2 linked regions of the Magnetospirillum sp. XM-1 genome follow. The protein of the gene in region 1 interacts with the protein of each later gene in a pairwise test. Links are inferred from orthologs where the notes say so. Each region holds a gene or a part of one and is shown in the gene's direction. Other genes may lie near its edges.

Region 1 (4,149 bases):
CGACGGCAAGCCGGCCAAGCCCGGCGATCTGGCCGGACTGGTTTCGGCGCTGTGGCTGACCCCGGCCATGGACCGCCTGTTCATCGAGGGGGCGAGCGGACGGCGGCGTTTCCTTGACCGCCTGGTGTTCGGGCTGGTCGCCGGCCATGGGGCCGAATCGGGGGCCTACGAGCACGCCATGCGCGAACGCACCCGCCTGATGCGGGCCGCCCGCGACGGCGGGCCGAGGACGGACCCGGCCTGGATCGCGGCGCTGGAAGAGGGCATGGCCCGCCATGGCGCCAGGATCGCCCAGGCCCGGGTCGAGACCATCGCCCGCCTGGACGCGGCCTGCCGCGCCGGATTGGGGCCGTTTCCCGCCGCCGGGCTGAGGGTGGAGGGCGAGATCGAGGGCTGGCTGGCCTCAGGCGCCTCTCCCGACGAGGCCGAGGACAGGTTCAAAAGCGCGCTGCGATTCGCGCGCGCGCGCGACGAGGCGGCCGGGGCCGCCACCATGGGTCCGCACCGTTCGGACCTCTTGGTGCGCCACGTGCCCAAGGATTTGCCGGCGGGGCAATGCTCCACCGGCGAGCAGAAGGCGGTTCTGGTGTCCATCGTGCTGGCCCAGGGCCGGGTCCAGGACCAGACGGGCGGGCGGGCGCCGCTGCTGCTGCTGGACGAGGTGGCGGCCCATCTGGACGAGGTCCGGCGCGCCGCCCTGTACGACGAGCTTTGCGCACTGAAGGCGCAGAGCTGGATGACCGGAACCGACGCGCTGCTGTTCGCCGGTTTCGGAGAAAGGGCCCAGTTTTTCCGGGTGACCGACGCCACGGTCGCCCCAGACAAGGTAATGACGTGATGAGCACCGAACCCATGACCCCCAACGATCCCCACGCCAGCGCGAACGGAGCCGAGGAATACGGCGCCGGATCGATCCAGGTGCTGCGCGGTCTGGAAGCGGTGCGCAAGCGTCCCGGCATGTATATCGGCGACACCGACGACGGGTCGGGCCTGCACCGCATGATCTACGAGGCGGTGGACAACGCCGTCGACGAGATCATGAACGGCTTCGGCGACCGCTGCGACGTGGTGCTGAACGCCGACGGCTCGGTGCTGGTCACCGACAACGGCCGCGGCATCCCGGTGGACATCCACCCCGAGGAAGGCATCTCGGCCGCCGAGGTGGCGCTGACCAAGCTGCACGCCGGCGGTAAGTTCGAGCAGAACTCCAACCGCATCTCGTCGGGTCTGCACGGCGTCGGCATCTCGGTGGTCAACGCGCTGTCGGAATGGCTGGAACTGCGCATCTGGCGCCACGGCAAGGAGCACTTCATGCGCTTCCGCCACGGCGAGCCCGAGGCGCCGCTGGCCGTGGTGGGCGAGTGCGGCGACCGCACCGGCACCCAGGTGGTCTTCCTGCCCTCCAAGGGCACCTTCTCCCACACCGATTTCGATTTCGACACGGTGGAGCACCGGCTGCGCGAACTGGCCTTCCTCAACTCGCGCGCCACCCTGATGCTGAAGGACGAGCGCCACGCCGAGACGGCCGAGGTCCTGCTGCACTACGAAGGCGGCGTCCAGGCCTTCGTCCAGTGGCTGGACCGCTCCAAGGAGGCGCTGCACGCCCCCATCCTGGTGGCCGCCGAGAAGGACGTGGTGCGCCTGGAACTGTCCATGGAATGGACCGACAGCTACCACGAGACCTGTCTGTGCTTCACCAACAACGTGCCGCAGAAGGACGGCGGCACCCATCTGGCCGGTTTCCGCGCCGCGCTGACGCGCACCATCAACGCCTATGCCAACGAATCGGGCATCGCCAAGAAGGAAAAGGTCAACCTGGCCGGCGACGACATGCGCGAGGGCCTGACCTGCGTGCTGTCGGTCAAGATGCCCGACCCCAAGTTCTCGTCCCAGGCCAAGGAGAAGCTGGTCTCCTCCGAAGTCCGCCCGCTGGTCGAGAACCTGGTGGGCGAGAAGCTGGCCGAGTGGTTCGAGGAGCACCCGGCCGAAGCCCGCAAGGTGGTCACCAAGGTGGTCGAGGCCGCCGCCGCCCGCGAGGCGGCCAGGAAGGCCCGCGAACTGACGCGCCGCAAGGGCGTGCTCGACATCGCCACCCTGCCGGGCAAGCTGGCCGATTGCCAGGAACGCGACCCGGCGCTGTCCGAACTGTTCATCGTCGAGGGTGACTCGGCCGGCGGCTCCGCCAAGCAGGGGCGCAACCGCGCCAACCAGGCCATCCTGCCCCTGAAGGGCAAGATCCTCAACGTGGAGCGGGCCCGCTTCGACAAGATGCTGTCCTCGGCCGAGATCGGCACCCTGATCGCCGCCATGGGCACCGGCATCGGCCGCGAGGATTTCAACGTCGACAAGGCGCGCTACCACAAGATCATCATCATGACCGACGCGGACGTGGACGGTTCCCACATCCGCACCCTGCTGCTGACCTTCTTCTATCGCCAGATGCCCGAGCTGATCGAGCGCGGCTACCTCTACATCGCCCAGCCGCCGCTGTATCGCGCCAAGCGCGGCCAGTCCGAGGTCTATCTCAAGGACGATAGGGCGCTGGAGGAATACCTGATCGACGGCGGCCTGTCCGACGCCGTGCTGAATCTGGCCGACGGCACACAAGTGGCCGCCGCCGACCTGCGCGCCCTGGTCGAGCAGTCCCGCGCCGTGCGGAACCTGCTCAACCCGCTGGCCCGGCGCCTGCCGCTGAAATTGGTGGAACAGGCGGCCATCGCCGACGCCCTGGATTCCGCCCTGCTCACCGACGCCACCCGTGGCCCGGTCGTGGCCGAGGCCCTGGCCAACCGCCTGGACGCCCTGGAATCCGACCTGGAGCGCGGCTGGGCCGGCACCTGGGTGGAGGGCGACGGCTACACCTTCGCCCGCACGCTGCGCGGCGTCACCGAGACCCACCACCTGGATTCGGCGGTGATCCGCTCGGCCGAGGCGCGCCGCCTGCACGACCTGGCGCCCCGCCTGCGCGAGACCTTCGAGCGCGCCGCCTCCCTGATGGTCAAGGAGCGGGAAGTCGTGCTGGCCGGCCCCGTCGCCCTGGTCGCCGCCGTGATGGACACCGGCCGCAAGGGCATCGCCATCCAGCGCTACAAGGGCCTGGGCGAGATGAACCCGGAACAGCTGTGGGAAACCACCCTGGACCCCCAGGTGCGCTCGCTCCTCCAGGTCAAGGTGGCCCAGGCCGACGACGCCGAACAGGTGTTCTCCACCCTGATGGGCGACGTGGTCGAACCGCGCCGCGACTTCATCCAGACCAACGCGCTGAAGGTCTCGAACCTGGACGTGTAGGGTGTTTGTCGGGTGACGCATAACCCGCAAACGCGGCCCATAACGCGCTAATTCTTGACGCGTAATGTGCAAAGGCCGCCCCGAATGGGGCGGCCTTTGGCGTTCCTTGGAATCCACATTGCCGGGGAGAGAGCTATCCTTGCCTGCTCTTGCGGCTCGTGGCCTGTTTCACCGATCGTTTCCGCTCAGAGGTTGGGCACAGCCTCCCCGGCATTCCCCGGCATGTCAGAACGCTTCCTCCCAACTCCGGGACAGCCGCATGGCGCAATTGATCAGGCCGACCATGGAATAGGTCTGGGGGAAATTGCCCCACAATTCGCCGCTGCGCGGATCGATGTCCTCGGACAGGAGGCCTAGGAGATTGCGCCGGGCCAGCACGGTCTCGAACAGGGTCCGGGCCTCGTCCAGGCGCCCCTGCGCCGCCAGGGCGTCGATGTACCAGAAGACGCAGATGACGAAGGCGGTGGCAGGCCGGCCGAAATCGTCCTCGGCCACGTAGCGGTAGAGGAAATCGCCGACCCGCAGACTGGCCGCCACCGCGTTCACCGTGGCGGCGAAGCGGGGATCGTCGGCGGCCAGGAAGTCCACCTCGTGCAGCAGCAGCAAGGTGGCGTCCAGCTCGTTTCCGCCGAAGGTGGAGACGAAGGTCCCCATCTCCTCGTTCCACGCCCGGGCCGAGATGATGGAATGCAGGCGGTCGGCCTCCTTGCGCCAATAGACGGCCCGGTCGGACTGGCCGATATGGCGGGCGATCTTCGCCAGCCGGTCGCAGGCCGCCCAGCACATCACCGACGAGAAGGTATGGACCGAGGCGATGGTGCGCAGTTCCCACGGGCCGGCGTCGGGCTTGTCGAAGACGGC
Region 2 (3,737 bases), 3.2 Mb from region 1 along the record:
ATTGCCGACCAGAATGACCTTGTTGACGCTGCCAGCCATGGCGTTCGTGGCTCCTGTGGGGAAAGTTGGCGCGGATCATATTGCAAGGAACCGGCCTGCGGAAGGGGCAAGAGCACCGCGCCTCAAATATGAGGCGCGGTGCTCTTGCCTTATCATTATCCCTCGCCGGGCGCGGCCTTCCGGCCGCTTGGCCGCCGCCTCAATGGCGGCTGACCGCGGTATGAGTCAAATATGACGCACACCGCTAATGCTTGGCCTTGGTGGGCGGCGCCGGCAGCAGGCGGCCCAGCATGGAGGTCAGCGCCTTGGCGTAGGCGGCGACGCCGCTCCGGTGCATGCGCAGGCTCATTTCGGCGCCCTTGGCCAGCTTGAAGCCCAGCACGATGTGTTCGTCGTCGGCCTCGGGCTGGATGGTCCAGCGTTCCACCGACTGGGCGGGGATGGCGGCGGCGGGGGCGGAAGAGGTGGAGGGTGGGGAGGAGGCGTCCTCGGCCGGAATCCCGCCCGCCTGCTCCAGCCAGGCCGACAGCAGCGTCATCTGGTCCAGCGGCAGGATCACCACGTGTTCCTCGCCCGACTCGTCGGCCAGCACGACGCGGATGGCGTCGCCGGTATCCGAGGCCCGGGCCGAAACCACCTGGGCGGCTGAGATTTCGTGCTTCATGCTCCATCCCGAGGCAAGCAGCGCCGGTTCCCATTATGCCAGAGCCGGGCGGCGAGTTCACTTCAATACCCGCAGGCCATACCCTCGGGTTGTCGGGTCACACGATATCTGGTAGCGTGCGGCCGCGTGGATATGTGTCCACCCCAAGTTCTGGTTCCTTTTTTGAAACCGATGGGAAAATTTCGTTGACCACGCCTCCCGCGTCGCCGCAATTCGATATCACTCCGGTCACCATCGAAGACGAGATGAAGCGCTCTTATCTCGATTACGCCATGAGCGTGATCGTGAGCCGCGCGCTTCCCGACGTCCGCGACGGGCTGAAGCCGGTCCACCGCCGCATCCTGTTCGCCATGAACGAGGCGGGCTACCACTACAACAAGCCCTTCCGCAAATCGGCGCGCATCGTCGGCGACGTCATGGGTAAGTATCACCCCCATGGCGATTCGGCCATTTACGACGCCATGGTGCGCATGGCGCAGAACTTCTCCATGCGCCTGCCGCTGGTGGACGGGCAGGGCAATTTCGGCTCCATGGACGGCGACCCGCCGGCAGCCATGCGCTACACCGAGGCCCGCCTGGCCCGCTCGGCCCATTCCCTGCTTGAGGACATCGACAAGGAAACCGTCGACTTCCAGGCCAATTACGACGAATCCACCCACGAACCCACGGTCCTGCCGGCCCGCTATCCCAATCTGCTGGTCAACGGCGCCGGCGGCATCGCGGTGGGTATGGCCACCAACATTCCGCCCCACAACCTGGGCGAGGTGATCGACGCCTGCTGCGCCTATATCGACGACCCCGAGGTGACGGTCGAGCGGCTGATGGAGCTGGTGCCCGGCCCCGATTTCCCCACGGGCGGCACCATTCTCGGCCGTTCCGGCATCCGCGCCGCCCAGCAGACGGGCAGGGGATCTGTGGTGATGCGCGGCCGCGTCCACGTGGAGGAGATCCGCAAGGACCGCGAGGCCATCGTCGTCACCGAGATTCCCTATCAGGTGAACAAGGCCCGCATGCTCGAGCAGATCGCCGAGCTGGTGCGCGACAAGAAGCTCGAGGGCATCTCGGACCTCAGAGACGAATCCGACCGCGACGGCGTGCGGGTGGTGATCGAGATCAAGCGCGACGCCATCGCCGAGGTGGTGCTGGCCCAGCTCTACCGCTTCACGCCCTTGCAGACCAGCTTCGGCGTCAACTCGCTGGCCTTGAACGGCGGCCGGCCGCAGATGATGACGCTGAGGGACATCATCAAGGCCTTCATCGCCTTCCGCGAGGAGGTGATCACCCGGCGCACCATCTTCGAGCTGGGCAAGGCCCGTGACCGCGCCCACGTCTTGGCCGGCCTGGCCATCGCCGTGGCCAATATCGACGAGGTCATCCGCCTGATCCGCGCCGCCCCCGATCCTTCCGAGGCGCGCGAGAAGCTGATGACCCGGGCCTGGCCGGTGGGCGACGTGGCGCCGCTGATCGAGCTGATCGACGAGCCCGGCCGCACCATCGAGGACGGCTGCTACCGCCTGTCCGAGACCCAGGCCAAGGCCATCCTGGACCTGCGCCTGCACCGCCTGACGGGCCTTGAGCGCGACAAGATCGGCGACGAGCTGCGCGAGATCGGCCACCAGATCGAGGCCTACCTGCTGATCCTGTCGTCCAGGCCCCGCCTGTTCGAGGTGATGAAGGGCGAATTGCTGGAAATCCGCGAGCAGTTCGCCACGCCGCGCCGCACCACCATCGAGGAAAACGAGTTCGAGGCCGATATCGAGGACCTCATCGCCCGCGAGGACATGGTGGTGACGGTGACCAACACCGGCTACATCAAGCGGGTGCCGGTCTCGGCCTATCGCGCCCAGAAGCGCGGCGGCAAGGGCCGTTCGGGCATGAACATCAAGGACGAGGATTTCCTCTCCGAGGTGTTCGTGGCCAACACCCACACCCCGGTGCTGTTCTTCTCGTCCACCGGCATCGCCTACAAGCTGAAGGTCTACCGCCTGCCGCTGGGCAATCCCCAGGCGCGCGGCAAGGCCATGGTCAACCTGCTGCCGCTGGACGAGGGCGAGACCATCTCCACCGTCATGCCGCTGCCCGAGGACGAGACCACCTGGGGCGACCTGCACGTCATGTTCGTCACCTCCAAGGGCGACGTGCGGCGCAATCCGCTGTCCGACTTCACCGAGGTGCGCGCCAACGGCAAGATCGCCATGAAGCTGGGCGAGGGCGAGCGGCTGATCTCGGTGCAGACCTGTTCCGCCGAGACCGACGACGTGCTGCTGGCCACCCATCTGGGCAAGGCCATCCGCTTCCCGGTCCAGGACGTGCGCGAGTTCAAGAGCCGCGATTCGACCGGCGTGCGCGGCATCCGGCTGGACGGAGAGGACGAGGTCATCTCCATGTCCATCCTGCGCCACACCGACTATGATTCCGAGACCCGCGACGCCTTCCTCAAGGGCGACCTGCCGGCCGAGCAGATGGAGAAGATGGCCGCCGAGCAGCAATTCGTGCTCACCGTCACCGAAAACGGCTTCGGCAAGCGCACCTCGGCCTTCGAATACCGCATCACCGGCCGTGGCGGCTCCGGCATCGCCAACCTGGACATGACCGCCAAGACCGGCACCGTGGTGGCGTCGTTCCCCGTCAACCACGAGGATGACATCATGCTGGTGAGCGACGGCGGCAAGCTGATCCGCATGCCGGTGGACGACATCCGCATCGCCGGGCGCAAGACCCAGGGCGTCACCCTGCTACGAACGGCAGAGAACGAACGGGTGGTATCCGCCGCCAGACTGTGCGATATCGGAGGCAATGGCGAGGAGCCGGACGAATCCGACGAGGGAGCCGGGGATGCAGCCGAGGATATGGCGGGAGGCGAGGATGCCTAAGCGCGTCGGTCTCTATCCCGGGACCTTCGACCCGATCACCAACGGGCACATGGACATCGTGGCCCGCGCCACCCGCATGGTCGATCATCTGATCGTCGCCGTGGCGGTCAACGCCGGCAAGGGGCCGCTGTTCACCCTGGAGGAGCGGGTCGCCATGGCCGAGGCCGAAATGGCCGAGCTGTCCCAGTCCGTGGGCGTCA

The links.
Region 2: the proteins of gyrB (region 1) and gyrA interact in binary tests that used the Escherichia coli proteins (3 or more experiments, as listed by UniProt). The link is inferred for Magnetospirillum sp. XM-1 from one-to-one orthologs.

What each region holds. Positions count from the first base shown.
Region 1 is NZ_LN997848.1:3,387-7,535, forward strand. What follows is about bases 438-3,562. They hold gyrB (DNA topoisomerase (ATP-hydrolyzing) subunit B), read left to right. Parts: upstream 438-837; coding sequence 838-3,288; downstream 3,289-3,562. Other genes in these bases: recF (DNA replication/repair protein RecF), read left to right, coding at 438-838; XM1_RS00025 (glycoside hydrolase family 15 protein), read right to left, coding at 3,514-3,562. Outside these bases: more of recF, read left to right, coding at 1-437; more of XM1_RS00025, read right to left, coding at 3,563-4,149. UniProt on the Escherichia coli protein: DNA gyrase negatively supercoils closed circular double-stranded DNA in an ATP-dependent manner to maintain chromosomes in an underwound state.
Region 2 is NZ_LN997848.1:3,223,054-3,226,790, reverse strand. Bases 513-3,737 are described here. They hold gyrA (DNA gyrase subunit A), read left to right. Parts: upstream 513-849; coding sequence 850-3,537; downstream 3,538-3,737. Other genes in these bases: coaD (pantetheine-phosphate adenylyltransferase), read left to right, coding at 3,530-3,737; XM1_RS14960 (hypothetical protein), read right to left, coding at 513-664. In the rest of the region: ssb (single-stranded DNA-binding protein), read right to left, coding at 1-39; more of XM1_RS14960, read right to left, coding at 245-512. UniProt on the Escherichia coli protein: A type II topoisomerase that negatively supercoils closed circular double-stranded (ds) DNA in an ATP-dependent manner to maintain chromosomes in an underwound state.